One region of the Amycolatopsis ultiminotia genome, then DNA from elsewhere that is predicted to be linked to it. Evidence: riboswitches for the same ligand, from Rfam matches in the RefSeq annotation. Region 1 holds a riboswitch; the other holds the start of a gene.
The links. Region 1 has a riboswitch for thiamine pyrophosphate ahead of ABD793_RS31870 (thiamine ABC transporter substrate-binding protein). Riboswitches for the same ligand answer to the same signal wherever they lie in the genome.
Positions count from the first base shown of each region.

Region 2: linked by a shared signal. The riboswitch ahead of thiO (glycine oxidase ThiO) and the one ahead of ABD793_RS31870 (thiamine ABC transporter substrate-binding protein) in region 1 are both predicted to bind thiamine pyrophosphate.

Region 1 covers NZ_BAAAZN010000017.1:106,308-113,759, reverse strand. Annotated here, with positions in the region: gene ABD793_RS31880 (ABC transporter ATP-binding protein) at 1-290, opposite strand, end outside; gene ABD793_RS31875 (ABC transporter permease) at 290-1,909, opposite strand; gene ABD793_RS31870 (thiamine ABC transporter substrate-binding protein) at 1,885-2,952, opposite strand; TPP riboswitch at 2,977-3,090, opposite strand; gene ABD793_RS31865 (4a-hydroxytetrahydrobiopterin dehydratase) at 3,115-3,405, shown strand; gene ABD793_RS31860 (hypothetical protein) at 4,010-4,315, opposite strand; gene ychF (redox-regulated ATPase YchF) at 4,698-5,780, opposite strand; partial or broken gene ABD793_RS42855 (bifunctional transcriptional activator/DNA repair enzyme AdaA) at 5,951-7,006, shown strand.
Region 2 covers NZ_BAAAZN010000009.1:115,336-122,787, reverse strand. Annotated here, with positions in the region: gene ABD793_RS21630 (GntR family transcriptional regulator) at 1-111, shown strand, start outside; gene ABD793_RS21625 (MFS transporter) at 122-1,633, shown strand; gene ABD793_RS21620 (NAD(P)-binding domain-containing protein) at 1,636-2,391, shown strand; gene ABD793_RS21615 (hypothetical protein) at 2,572-3,387, shown strand; gene thiE (thiamine phosphate synthase) at 3,391-4,056, opposite strand; TPP riboswitch at 4,087-4,192, shown strand; gene thiO (glycine oxidase ThiO) at 4,178-5,275, shown strand; gene thiS (sulfur carrier protein ThiS) at 5,276-5,476, shown strand; gene thiG (thiazole synthase) at 5,479-6,231, shown strand; gene ABD793_RS21590 (NAD(P)-dependent alcohol dehydrogenase) at 6,228-7,172, opposite strand; gene ABD793_RS21585 (MarR family winged helix-turn-helix transcriptional regulator) at 7,420-7,452, shown strand, end outside.

The sequences.
Region 1 (7,452 bases):
AAGGCGATGTTCGCGGCGACGTCGCGGTGCGGGAACAGCTGACCGTCCTGGAAAACCAGGCCGAAGCCCCGTTTGTGCACCGGGACCGCGGCGAGGTCGGCGCCGTCCCAGGAAACCGTCCCCGAGGACACCGGTTCCAGTCCGGTGATCGCCCGCAGCAAGGTCGACTTTCCCGAGCCGGACGGTCCGAGCAGCGCGAGCACCTCACCGTCGGCGAGGTCGAGCCTGGCGTCGCGCACCGCGGCGAAGGTTCCATAGTGGACGGTGACGTCCCGTACCGAAAGCGCCATCAGAACTCCCCGACCGAACCGAACCGGTCGATCAGCACGACGGCCGCCACGGTCACCAGCATCAGCAGGGCACACGAGGCGTAGGCCATCTGGTTGTTCAGCTCCCCCGGCCTGCCGATCAGCGTGGCGACCGCGACCGGCAGCGTCGGTGCGTCCGGACGGGCGAGGAAGCTCGTCGCGCCGAACTCGCCGAGCGCGACCACGAAGCCGAATCCGGCGGCGGCCACCAGTGAGCGCGCGGCCAGCGGCAGATCGATCTCCCGCCACACCCGCAGCGGACCCGCGCCCAGCGTCGCCGCGGCCTGGCGCAGCCGTTCGTCGATCGCACGCAGCACCGGCAGGATCATCCGCACCACCAGCGGGATGATCACCAGCGCCTGTGCCAGCGGCACCAGCATCGGCGAGGTGCGCAGGTCACCGGGCAACGCGTCGAGCGTCACGAGGTAGCCGAATCCGACGGTCACCGCGGAAACCCCCAGCGGCAGCATCAACGCGGCGTCCATCGTCTCGCCCGTCCCGCGGGCGAACCGCCCCGGCGAACGGCGCAGCGCCACCAGCACCACGCTGGCGATCACCCCGATCGCCAGCGCGAGCAGCGTGGCGTCGGTGGCCGCGGCGAGCGAGTTCTGCGCCGCGACCCAGCCGGTCACCTGCAGTGCGCCGTCCACACCGGTGCTCGACAGTGCGCGATACCCGGCGAAGCTCCATCCGTCCGGAGTGGACACCGACGCCACGAGCAATGCGACGATCGGCGTCAGCAGCAACCCGAGCACCACCACCGCGGCGGCAACCACCGACCACTGCCCGCCACCCGGCCGACGCGCGGTGACCCGGGCAGACCGCAGCCGTTCGGCGTTCTCCCGGCGCCGCCGGGCGACCGCGCCGAGCGCGAGAGCGGCGATCACGGCGGCGAACTGGAGCAACGACAGCGCGGCCGCTCCGGAGAGATCCAGCAAATCGACGGTACGCAGGTAGATCTCGGTCTCCAAGGTGCGGTAGTTCCCGCCACCGAGGATCAGCACCACACCGAAACTGGTGGCGCAGAAGAGAAACACCACCGCGGCGGCGGAGGCGACCGCAGGCGCCAGCGCGGGCAGCGTGACCGTGCGGAACGCCCGCCACGGCGAGGCACCCAGCGCCCGCGCGGCTTCGGTGGCCCGCGGGTCCAGGTGCGCCCACAGCCCCGAGACGGTCCGTGCGACCACGGCGACGTTGAAGAACGCGTTGGCCAGTACCAGCGCCGGCACGCCACCGTCCGGCCACAGCGCGCGGAACGCGAGCCCGACGACCACCGTCGGCAGCACGAACGGGACCAGCACGATGGTCCGGGCCAGTCCGACCCCGGGCAGCCGCACCCTGGCCAGCAGGTACGCCACCGGCAGTCCGGCGAGCACCGCGACCACGGTGGAAGCGGCGGCGCTGCCGACGGTGAACCCGGCGAGCCGCCAGGTCTGCGGGTCGCCGAGCACGGTGTCCACGCCACCGGCGGAGAAGCCGCGGCCGATGATCGCCACCACCGGCCAGGCGAAGAACACCAGCAGGAAGGCGACCGGCAGCAGGCCGAGCAGGGTCAGCCCGGCGGTGCGGGCAGTCCTCACGCCCCCATGAGCGAACGCCATGCACCGATCCACTTCTCCCGGCCGGCCTGGATCTTCTCGGCTGCCATGGTGGCCGGGTCCGACGGCTGCGGTGCCACGGCGGTCCAGCCGGCAGGCAGCTCGACGCCCTGGCGCGCGGGGTAGACGTACATGTTCGGCGCGACGGTGGCCTGGAACTGCTGCGAGAGCAGGAAGTCGACCACCTTCTGCGCTTGCGGCACCTGTTTGCCACCGGCCAGCACCCCGGCGTACTCGACCTGCCGGAAACACGTGTCGAGCAGTGCCTTGGTCCGCGGCTTGCCGTCTTCGCCGAGCTCCGCGGCAGGCGAAGAGGCATAGGAGACCACGATCGGGCGCTGGCCCTTGCCCGACGAACCGGAGAAGTCCTTGCTGTAGGCCTCCTCCCAGCCGCTGTCGACCTTGAGCCCGTTGGCCTTGAGCCGGTTCCAGTAGTCCGGCCAGCCCGATTCGCCGTACTTCGCGACCGTGCCGAGCAGGAAGGCCAGGCCGGGGGAAGCGGTGGCCGGGCTCTCGGCGACCATCAGGTCCTTGTACTGGGGGTCGGCCAGATCGTCATACGACGTCGGAGCCGGAACGCCCTTCGCCGCGAAATAGCCGGTGTCCACGTTCACGCAGACGTCGCCGAGGTCGACGGCGGCGAGCCGGTGCTCCGGGTCCACCGAATACCGCTGCGGGCCCCGGTCGGACTCGGGGCTCGTGTAGGACTGGAACACGCCTTCACCGAGCGCACGGGAGGCGAACGTGCTGTCGACGCCGTATGCGACGTCGCCGATCGGGTTGCCCTTGGTCAGCACCAGCTTGTTGGTCAGCGCCCCGGCGTCGCCGGACTTGACGATCTTGAGCGTGATGCCGGACTGGCGCTGAAAGGCGTCGAGCACGTCCTGCGGCGCGGCGAACGAATCGTGGGTGACCAGCGTGACGGTCGGATTCTGCTGGTCGGAATCCGCCGAGCCGCCGGAGCTCCCGCCGGACAGCGAACAGGCACTCGCCAGCACTGCGACCGTGCCGAGGCCCAGCACCGTACGTGCGGTCCGCGGAATCATCTGCCCTCCTGCACTAAGCCGGACAAGGAGAGCGGTAGGCCTCCCTGCGCCGGCATTACCCGGAATCAGGTGCGAACGGTCGCGGACCGGTAGCGCCCGCCTCTCAGTCCGGCGTGCCGGACTCCCGTGGCAACTTCGCAGCGTAGCCGACACCATGGAGTGATGACGAAACTCCTGAGCAACACCGCGGCCGACGAGGCACTGACCACCCTGTCCGGCTGGCATCGCGCGGACGACACCATCGTCCGCACCGCCGAGCTCTCCTCGTTCCCGGCGGCGATCGAGGTGGTCGACCGGGTGGCCGAGCTCGCCGAGGCGGCCGAGCACCACCCGGACATCGACATCCGCTGGCGGACGTTGACCTTCCGGCTGAGTACCCACTCCGAGGGCGGTCTCACGGAGAAGGACTTCGCACTCGCGCGGCAGATCGACGAGGTGCTGGCGTCCCGCTGATCAGCTGTGACCTCTGCTACCACGGCAACACGAACGACCTCCCGGTGCGTCACCCAGGCAAAGCGGACCGCACGTTCAGGAGGATCGGAAATGCTGCAGGCGATCGTGGTGGGCACGGTGTCGTTCGGCCTGATGGTGGCCGTCGCGGGTGGGGTGCTCTGGCACACCGTACGCAATCGGCGTGATCTCGAGCACAGGCAGTAACACCGGGCATGATCAAGGCGCTAACCCTGCGGAATCGTCACTTCACGCCCGAGGACACGCCATGAACAGCTCCTCCGCCCAGGTCACCGTCTCCCAGCACGCCTGGATCGCGGTATTTTCCACGGCCCTCACCTTGACTGCGATCGTGGTGCTCGGCCTGCTCGGCTGATCACCCCCGCCCCTCGCTCACGGTGAAGGGGGCTTCCAGGATCCTGGAAGCCCCCTTCACCGCCGAAGGTTCCGGTCGCCGTCAGGCGTGACCGGTCCGCGTTGCGCCCACTGCCGCGACCACGTTGCTCGTCGGCCGAATAGATTCCTTCAGCCCGCACCGTGCCTCATACGGCGAACATCGGTTCCCGCGCCCCAGTTCGTTCTCGAACCGATTTCGCGGTATTCGTTCTCAGTACCGCGCCTGGTCGTATTTGAACGAGTCAAAGTCGTTGAAGGTGTTCACGGCCGTGTTACCTGCCGCCTCCGTGGTTCCCCGCGCGCCGACCCGCTCTTCGAACTTGTTGCCCTGCTCTTTCCTGATCCGCAGGACAAACTGCGTACCGGTCGAAGCCTGCGTGGTCACGCACGCGGCACCGGCGACGGTCCAATCGGTGTTGTGACCGTCGACCTCCACCCGCACCTTGTAAGCCGTGGTGGTGTTGCACAGCCGGAACTCCGCCGAAGCAGCCTCCGCCACCGAGGTCGTCCCCACCATGGCAAGCACACTGAGCCCCAGTGCGGCAGCCGTCGTGATGAACGCCGGTGCGCCCCTTCCTGCTGACTTCATGTCGAGCCACTCCTCCGCGTGATGTTCGGTCGTCCGAATTCAGTGAAGGGAGCTTCGCGGCGAATGGAGTAACCCGGCAACAACCTTGGCCCGCCTTTTGCCCCTCCAGGTCACGAAGTCTGCCCCGCACCTCGCTCACCCGCTGAAATGGATCAAGATGCGGCACGACGCCGAGGCGTTCAGCCCGCACACGCACCCGCCGAACCCCGGCTCGAATCCCCCGACAGACGACCGCGACACCTTCCTCGCCCCGCCTGGCGGCGATGGTCCTGACACCGGCAGCGCCGATCCGCCGGACCAGCGCCGGCAGTCAGACGTTGAAGCGGAACTCCACCACGTCACCGTCGGACATCACGTAGTCCTTGCCTTCCATCCGGACCTTTCCGGCGGCTCGGGCTGCGGCCATCGAGCCCGCTGCGATCAGGTCGTCGTAGGAGACGATCTCGGCCTTGATGAAGCCGCGTTCGAAGTCGGTGTGGATGACGCCCGCGGCCTGCGGGGCGGTGGCGCCCTGCGGAACGGTCCAGGCACGCGATTCCTTGGGGCCCGCGGTGAGGTAGGTCTGCAGGCCGAGGGTGTGGAATCCGGCGCGGGCCAGCGCGTTCAGGCCCGGCTCCGGCTGACCGACGGATTCCAGCAGCTCGCGCACGGATTCCTCGTCGTCCAGTTCGAGCAGTTCGGCCTCCACCTTCGCGTCGAGGAACACCGCGTCGGCGGGCGCGACCAGTTTCGTCAGCTCCGCGCGGCGCGCCTCGTCGGTGAGCACGGGCTCGTCGGCGTTGAAGACGTAGAGGAACGGCTTCGTCGTGAGCAGGCTCAGTTCCCGCAGCGCTTCGGTGTCGATCTCCTTCTGCGACTGGAACAGCGTGCGCCCGGAATCGAGGATCTCCTTGGCCCGCTGGGCGTTCTCCAGCGCCGGCCGGGCCTCCTTCTTCGTCCGGGCCTCCTTCTCCAGCCGCGGCAGCGCCTTCTCCAGCGTCTGCAGATCGGCGAGGATCAGCTCGGTGTTGATCGTCTCGATGTCGCTCGAGGGGTCGATCCGGCCGTCCACGTGCACCACGTCCGGATCATCGAACACCCGGATGACCTGGCAGATCGCGTTGGCCTCACGGATGTTGGCCAGGAACTTGTTGCCGAGCCCGGCCCCCTCGGAGGCACCCTGCACGATCCCCGCGATATCCACAAAGGACACCACGGCCGGCACCGTCTTCTCCGAGGAGAACAGCTCGGCCAGCTCGGCCAGCCGCGGATCCGGCAGCGGCACCACCCCGACGTTCGGCTCGATCGTGGCGAACGGGTAGTTCGCGGCGAGCACGTCATTGCGGGTCAGCGCGTTGAACAGGGTGGACTTGCCGACGTTGGGCAGGCCGACGATACCGAGGGTGAGACTCACGGCGGGTAAGTCTACGTGCCGTGCACCCACGCTCGCCGACCCGGCCAGCGCGACCCCGGCACTCGCCCGCCCGGCCGCCGCCTGACCGTCGCCCGACCGAGTGCCACGGTCGCACCGTCGTGTCGGATTCCCGCCAGTCAGTCCCCCCACCTGCTGGCATCATCGACGTCATGGCCCCCACGAGCACCCCGGTCTGGCAGGACACCGAGCGCTGCTACCGCGCTGTCACCGCCCGCGACCAGCGGTTCGACGGCCAGTTCATCATGGCCGTGCGCACCACCGGGATCTACTGCCGACCGTCGTGCCCGGCGCTCACGCCGAAGGCACAGAACGTCCGCTTCTTCCCGACGTCAGCCGCAGCGCAGGCCGGTGGCTACCGCGCGTGCCGCCGTTGCCTTCCCGACGCCGTGCCGGGATCGCCGGACTGGAACGTCCGCGCCGACCTGGCCGCCCGCGCGATGCGGCTGATCTCCGACGGTCTCGTCGAACGCGAAGGCGTGCCGGGCTTGGCTCGGCGGCTCGGCTATTCGGAACGCCAGCTCGGCCGGGTGCTGACCACCGAACTGGGCGCCGGCCCGCTCGCCCTCGCGCGCGCCCACCGCGCACACTCCGCGCGACTGTTGATCGAGATGTCGCAGCTGTCCCTCACCGACGTCGCGTTCGCCGCCGGGTTCTCGAGCGTCCGGCAGTTCAACGAGACCATTCGCGAAGTGTTCGCCACCACCCCGTCACAACTGCGGGCGGCCAGCCTCCGCCGCGGACGCCACGACGAACCGAGCAGCGCAACGAGACTGTGCCTGCGCCTGCCGTTCCGCGCCCCGTTCGACGCGCAAAGCGTGCTGCGTTACCACGCTTCGCGCGCGCTGCCGGGTATCGAAGCAACCGAGGGCGGCACGACACTGACCGGTTACGGCCGCACCCTGCGGCTGCCACACGGCCCGGGTTCGGTGTGGGTTCACCCGCAGCCCGACCACGTACGCTGCGACCTGGCCCTGACCGACCTGCGTGACCTGGGCAGCGCCGTCGCCCGAGTCCGCCGCCTGCTCGACCTGGACGCCGACCCGGAAGCAGTGGCCCGCACCCTCGCCGCAGACAAGGCACTCGCGCCGCTGATCTCCGCGTCACCAGGCGTCCGAGTACCAGGCGCGGTCGACGGACCGGAAGTCCTGCTGCGCACCTTGCTCGGCAATGCCGCCGCCGACGTCGCCACCCTCGGCGAACCCATCTCGCCAGCCACCCCAGCAACCGAACCCGCAGGCAGCCCGGCCCCGGCAGCCACCCCGCTGACCGGACCGCCCCCAGCCCCCAACCGCGCCGACGATCCAGCCTCCGCAACCAGCCCTGCACGCGATTCGGTCCCGGCAGCCGGACCAGCACGCCGTCCAACCCCGACAGCCAGCCCTGCAGGCGACCCGTCCTCGACAGCCGGCCCCCCGGGCCTGCCAACCCCGACAGCCCACCCCGCCAGCGACCCAACCCCAGCAACCGGACCTGCCGGCGAGCCGGTCCTGGCAACCGGATCCGCACGCGGTCCGATCCCGCCCGGCACAACCACACGCGGTCCGGCTCCAACGACGCAGCTCACCGGCGCCCCGACCCCGGCAGCCCGCCCAGCTCCCGTGGGCGGTCCGGCACCGGCGGACGCGCCTGCAAGCAACCCGGCTCCGACGAC
Region 2 (7,452 bases), on a different contig from region 1:
GTACTGATGCTCACCCGGCATTCCTTCGCCACGGACGGGAAACCGGTCGAGTTCGCCCGCGCGGTCTACCGCGGGGACCGGTACAAGTTCGTCACCACGCTGCTGCCGTGACCGCTGCCCGGTGACCGTGGCCGACCGGTCCGGTATCCGCTGGGGCACCTCCGCGGCGCGCGGGGTGCTGTGCACGACCATCCTCGGCTCCGGCATGGCGATGCTCGACGGCACGATCGTGAACGTCGCGCTGCCCCGGATCGGCGAGCAGCTGCACGCCTCGGTGGCCGGTCTGCAGTGGATCCTGGACGGTTATCTGCTCGCGCTCGCCGCGCTGATCCTGGTGGCGGGCACGCTCGGCGACCGTTACGGGCGCCGCCGGGTCTACCTGGTCGGCGTCGTCTGGTTCGGGCTGGCGTCCGGGTTGTGCGCGGCGGCACCGTCGATCGAGCTGCTGGTGGTCTTCCGGATCCTGCAGGGCATCGGCGGCGCGTTGCTCACCCCCGGGTCGCTGGCCATCCTGCAGGCGTCCTTCTCCCGCGAGGACCGGGCGCGCGCGATCGGCGCGTGGTCCGGACTCGGCGGGCTCGCGTCCGCGGTCGGCCCGCTGCTCGGCGGGTTGCTCGTGCAGGCGTGGTCGTGGCGGCTGGCGTTCTTGATCAACCTGCCGCTGGCCGTGCTGGTGGTGCTGATGGCGCGCAGGTTCGTCCCCGAATCACGCGATCAGGCCGCCACCGGGCATCCGGACTACCGGGCCGCCGCGGTCGGGGCGGTCGGGCTCGCCGGGGTGACCGGTGCACTGGTCGAGGCTCCGGTACGGGGGATCGGCGATCCGGTCGTACTGGTCGCGCTCGTGGCCGGGGTGCTCGGGCTCGGCCTGTTCGTCCGGCTGCAGCACCATGCGACCGAACCACTGGTGCCACCGGCGTTGTTCCGGGACCGGACGTTCACGCTGTCCAATGCGCTCACCTTCGTGGTCTACGCGGCGCTCGGCGGCGTGCTGATGTTGCTGGTGCTGCAGTTGCAGGTTTCGCTGGGCTACTCGCCGACCCTGGCCGGGCTGGCCGGCCTGCCGATCACGATCCTGATGTTGCTGCTGTCCGGCCGTTCCGGGGCACTGGCCCAGCGGATCGGCCCGCGGGCACAGCTCGTGGCGGGTCCGATCGTGCTCGGTGCCGGGATGCTGTTGCTGACCAGGGTCGGACCGGGTTCGTCGTACCTCGGTTCGGTGCTGCCCGCGGTGGTCGTGTTCGGTCTCGGGCTGGCCGCCGTGGTGGCTCCGGTGACCGCCACGGTGCTCGCCGCGGCCCCGGACCGCTACGCCGGGGCCGCCTCCGGGGTCAACAACGCGATCGCCCGATCGGGTGGACTTCTGGCGGTCGCGGTGCTGCCCGCGGCGGCCGGTCTCACCGGTGCCGCCTATCGCGATCCGGCTGCGCTGACCGCAGGCTGGCGGACGGCACTGGTGATCTGCGCGGTACTGGCGGTGGCGGGCGGGCTCATCGCGCTGGGTATCCACAATGGCGTGTTCGGCGCCGCGGACCGGCCGGACGAGTCCCCGCATCCGGGTGACTGCCTGCACTGCGGGGTCGAAGGCCCGCCGACGCACGTCCACCCCGGCACCAGGCAGCGAGGGAGATGATCATGTCCGGCTACGGATTCGTCGGTACCGGGGAGATCACGGCCGCCATCGTGACCGGTCTCGACGGGGCCGATCCGGTGTACCTGTCGCCACGCGGCCGCGAAATCGGACAGGCGCTGGCCGAGCGGTTCCCGAACGTGCAGGTGTGCGGCAGCAACCAGGAGGTCCTCGACCGTGCGGAAACCGTCGTGCTGGCGGTGCGCCCGCAGGTGGTGCGTGCGGTGCTCGAAGAGCTGACCTTCGGGCCGCAGCACGTGGTGATCAGCGCGGTGGCCGCGGTGCGGCTGGATCGGCTGCGCGAGTGGGCCGCACCGGCCACCCGGGTGGTCCGGTCCATCCCGCTGCCGCAAGCCGAGCGGCGGCAGAGCCGCACTGTGGCGTATCCGGACGACGCCGCCGCGCGCCGGCTCTTCGAGCCGCTCGGCGGCCTTGTGGTGCCGGACGACGAGGCGGGACTGGAAGCGTTCAGCGCGGCGACCGCCACCTTCGCCGCGCACCTCGACTACCTCGCCACCATCGCGGGGTGGATGGGCGAGCACGGAGTCGATCCCGATGCGGCGTCCGCGTACCTCACCCACGTGTTCGGACAGCTCGGCCAGTCGCTGTCGGCGGGATCGGGTGCGCTCGCCGAGCTGACCGCCCGGCACACGACTCCGGGCGGAATCAACGAACAGCTGATGACCGACTTGCGCCGCGACGGCGTACCGGACACGGTGCGGCGTGCGCTCGACGCGGTGCTGGACCGGGTGCGCGGCTAGCTGCCACCGGGGTAGGCGAGCAGTTCCGGCGAGCGTGTCAGGAGAGTGTGCGCCATAGACCATCCATTGTGGACGGTCAACGTGGGCTCGCTCACGGATGAGCAACGCAGGGAGTTCTTCGCGCGACTTACTCGTTGAGACAGGCAGCGGTAACGGCCGGGAATCGAGCAGATCGGAATCATGGGCGAGGAGCACAAGGGCACGACGGAGCAGGCCACCAAGCGGGGTCTGCGGCCGGCCTCGGTGGCCGCCGCGGCACTCGCCGCGGTGACTGCGGCGTTGCTGGGTTCGACGCTTGGCGTCGCAGGGACGGTGGTGGGCGCCGGGCTGGCGAGTGTGATCACCACCGTCGGCGGTGAGCTGTACCTGCGTTCGCTGCAGCGCACGCGCGACGCCGCGAAGAAGGCACGCGACAAGCTCGCCACGGCTGGGCAGCGACGTACCCAGGGCGGGCTGCGGCCGGTCAGCGATCCACGGGACGCGCCGACGGTGTACCTGTCCACGGATCTGTCGGAGATGCCGACGGTGCGCATTTCGAAGCTCCAGCCGGGGGAGTCACCCGAGGAGCAACCGGAGGAGCAACCGGAGGCCGAGGAAAGCTTCGGTGCCAAACTCCGCAAGCTGCGCTGGCCGTTGATCATCGGTTCCAGCGTGGTCGCGTTCGCGGCGGCACTGGCCGTGCTGTTCACCCTCGACGGGGTCAGCAACGGAGGGGTGAACACCGGGCTGCTCCCGCAGCGGGACACGAGCCAGCAGGATCGTCAGCAGGACGACCAGCCCACCCAGACGCAGGACGTGCCGACGCCGACCGAGACGCCGTCGGACACGCCGAGCACGGCGCCCTCGACCACGACCACCACCGTCGGGCCGACCACGACCACGTCGCCGACCACGGAAAACCAGGCGCCGCCGTCGAGCACCGGTTCTTCGGCGCCGTCGACCACGCAGAGCCAGCCGGAGTCGAAGGCCCCGGTGCAGCCGAACGCGACCCCGTGAGACTCAGCCGAGCCGGGCGCGCAGCGCCTGTGCGGCGGCCTTCGGGTCGTCGGCCCCGGTGAGCGCACGGACCACGACGATCCGGGACGCTCCGGCGTCGAGCACAGCGGGCAGCCGCTCCTGATCGATGCCGCCGATGGCGAACCACGGCCGGGCAGTGGCGCTTGCCGCGGTCGTGCGCACCAGGTCCAGACCGGGTGCGTGGCGGCCCGGTTTGGTCGGCGTCGGCCAGCACGGGCCGGTGCAGAAGTAGTCCACGCCGTCCTCGGCGGCGGCCGCGGCGGCCTGTTCGGCCGAATGGGTGGAACGGCCGATGACCACGTCGTCGCCGAGGACGCGCCGGGCCAACGGCACCGGGAGGTCGTCCTGCCCCAGGTGCAGCACGTCGGCGCCGACCGCGAGCGCGACGTCCGCGCGGTCGTTCACCGACAGCAGCGCACCGTGGCGCGTGCACGCTTCGGCCAGCACTTCGAGCGCGGCGATCTCCTGCTTGGCCTCGAGCGGGGCGCCATCGGACTTGTCCCGCAGCTGCACGATGTCGACGCCGCCGGCGAGTACCGCGTCGGCGAATTCGGCGAGGTCACCACGGTCGGTGCGGGCGTCGGTGCACAGGTACAGCCGGGCGTCGGCGAGCCGGGCACGGATCTGGTCTCCGGACAGGGCGGGCATGGCGGCGACGTTACCCGCGCGCTACGGTGGAGTGGTCCGCACGGGAGCCCGAGGCACGGGCTGAGAGGGAGCTGCCGCTCCGACCGTGGAACCTGATCCGGGTCATGCCGGCGCAGGGAGCGTGAGTACGAAAGTGAGTTCCGAGCACACAATTGCGACCGTCGTCGGCGGCGGGGTCATCGGGTTGTCGGTCGCCTGGCGTGCCGCGGCCGCCGGGTGGCCGGTGCGGTTGCTCGATCCGGAACCGGTACGCGGTGGTGCCTCGTGGCTGGCCGGCGGCATGCTGGCGCCGGTCACCGAGGCGTGGCCGGGGGAAGAGGACGTGCTCCGGCTGGGTGAGGAGTCGTTGCGGCGGTGGCCGCAGTTCGCGCGGGACCTGTCGGCGGCGGGTATCGATCCCGGGCTGGCCGGGCACGGCACGATCGTGCTCGCGTTCGATTCCGCGGACGCCGGGCACCTCGAGATCCTGGCCGGGCATCTGCGTTCGCTCGGCCGTGCCGTGGAATCGCTGACCAGCCGCGAAGCTCGCCGGCTGGCGCCCGGGATCGGCGCGGTCCGGGGTGGGCTGCACGTGCCGGGAGATCTGGCCGTGGACAACCGGAAGCTGCTCACCGCGCTCGCCGAGGCCGGGGCACAGCAGGGCGTGGAATTCCGCCGCGAGCGGCTGGCGAGCCTCGACGACGTGCCAGGTCCGGTCGTGCTCGCGGCAGGGGCTTGGACCGGACAACTGCATCCGTCGCTGGCGCAGGCGGTGCGCCCGTTGAAGGGGGAAATCCTGCGGTTGCGGCCTCGGCGTGGCTGTCTGCCGCCTCCGCCGCACACCGTGCGCGCGATCGTCGAAGGGCGGCCGATCTACCTCGTGCCGCGTGCAGACGGTGAGCTGGTGCTCGGCGCGACGCAGTACGAAGCGGGCTTCGACCAGGCCGTGACCGCGCGCGGCGTACGCGAGTTGCTTGAGGGCGCGGAGCGGATCCTGCCGGGCATCACGGAGTACGAGCTAGTGGAGACGGCCGCCGGCCTGCGGGCGGGAAGCCGGGACGCGCTGCCGTACGTCGGCGAAGTCGGCGAAGGCGTATACGTCGCGACTGGCCACCACCGCAACGGGCTGTTGATGGCGCCGGTGACCGCAGACGCGGTGCTGGCGTGGCTGGCCGGCGAAGCGCCGCCGGCGGAGATCGCCGCGGCGTCGCCCGCTCGTCTGGAGAAGGAGCGAGTCTGAATGGAGCTCAAGATCAACGGTCAGTGGCAGGAGTTCCCCGACGGGAGCACCGTGTCCGAGGTGCTCGACGCGGTCGGGGCCACCCGGCAGGGGGTGGCTGTCGCGGTGAACGGCGAGGTCGTGCGCCGCGGTGACTGGGCCGCTTCCGTCGTGCCGAAGGGCGCGAGCATCGACGTGCTGACCGCAGTGCAGGGAGGCTGATCGTGGACGATCTCGTCATCGGGGGACACAAGTTCTCCTCGCGGCTGATCATCGGCACCGGTGGTGCGGCGAACCTCGAGGTGCTGGAGCGCTCACTGCTCGCGTCCGGCACCCAACTCACCACGGTCGCTCTGCGCCGGGCCGACGCCGAGGGCGGCTCCGGCGTGCTGGAACTGGTGCGGCGCTTGGACATCGAGCTGTTGCCGAACACCGCGGGCTGCCGGACCGCGGCCGAGGCGGTGCTCACCGCGCAGCTGGCGCGCGAGGCGCTGGACACGGATCTGGTGAAGCTGGAAGTGCACGCGGACGACCGCACCCTGCTGCCCGACCCGCTCGAAACGCTGGAGGCGGCCGAGCGGCTGGTGGCCGACGGGTTCACCGTGTTCGCCTACACCAACGACGATCCGGTGCTGGCCCTGCGGCTGGAGGAGGCAGGCTGCGCCGCGGTGATGCCGCTCGGCGCGCCGATCGGCACCGGTCTCGGCATCCGCAACCCGCACAACATCGAGCTCATCGTGGCGCGCGCGTCGGTCCCGGTGGTGCTCGACGCAGGCATCGGCACGGCGTCCGACGCGGCACTGGCGATGGAACTCGGCTGCGACGCGGTACTGCTTTCGACCGCGGTGACCCGCGCGGCGGACCCGGAACGCATGGCGTCCGCGATGCGCTCCGCGGTGGAGGCGGGATACCTGGCCCGCGGAGCAGGCCGCGTCCCGCAACGGTTCTGGGCACAGGCATCCAGCCCGCCCCGCTAGATCTCGACGACGATCTTGCCGCGCACTCCGCCGTTTTCCAGTGCGCGGTGCGCGTCGGCGATTTCCGCGAGCGGGAACACGCGGTCGACCTTCGGCCGGACTGCGCCGGTGCGCACCAGCCTGCCCAGTTCGGCCAGCAGCGGGGACCGTGGGCTGCCGCTGAAGGCGTACACCGGCCGGGTGCGGCGCAGGGAGTGCGCCGCGATCCAGCCCACCGAACGGGCCAGGTGCGCGGTGTCGAACGAGATCGCCACCATCCGCCCGCGCGGAGTGAGCAGCCGGTGGAAGGCGGGCATACCGGTGCCGACCGTGTCCAGGACGACGTCGAACCGGCCGAGGTCGCCGGGCGCGCGGTAGTCGATCGCCTCGTCCGCGCCGAGTTCCTTCGCCAGATCCAGGTTCGCGGCACTGGCCAGCCCGGTGACGTGCGCGCCCATTTCCTTCCCGAGCTGCACCGCGACGTAGCCGACCCCACCGGTCGCGCCGCGGACCAGCAGCCGTTCGCCGGGTGCAAGGGCAGCCTTGTCTCGGAACGCGGTGATCGCGGTGGTGCCGGCCAGCAGTGCGACGGCTGATGCGAAGTCCACACCGTCCGGCAGGTGGTCGAGCCGGTCGGCCGCCACCGCGACGTACTCGGCCGCGGTACCCGTGCGACGGCCGAGGAGCCCCCACACACGGTCACCGACGGCGAACCGGCTGGAGCCGGGCTCGACGACCTCCCCGGCAAGGTCGACCCCGACCCGCTTGGGAAACCGGTTGCCAGTGAGCGGGCGCAGGTGCCCGGCTCGCATCGACAGCTCACCGCCGTTGACCGAGACCGCGCGCACCCGCACCAGCACCTCGCCCGCTCCGGCGGTGGGCCGCGGGCCAGTGGTTTCGTGCAGTACACCGGCATCGCCGTACCGGTCGTAAGCGGCGAACCGCATTGAAGTGGATGCCATGTGCCATTTCTATCCGGAAAAGCGGACGGGGTCATCCACTTCAGTCGAAGTGAGACATACCCGCAGGTGGTCGCCTCAGTTGGCAGCCGGACGGGATCTCGAACAGGTTCCGGTTCGGCCGCGTGAACGGCTCACTTCGGTGATTTTGCCCGCGCTTGACGCGGACTGAGCACCGATGGGCCGTATGGTTGACGGCACCTTTCCGGCGCACCCTTGCGGCGGGCATCAGCGTCAGGAGGAGCCGACCGTGACTCTTTCGTCGGTCCAGGATGTTTCCGGC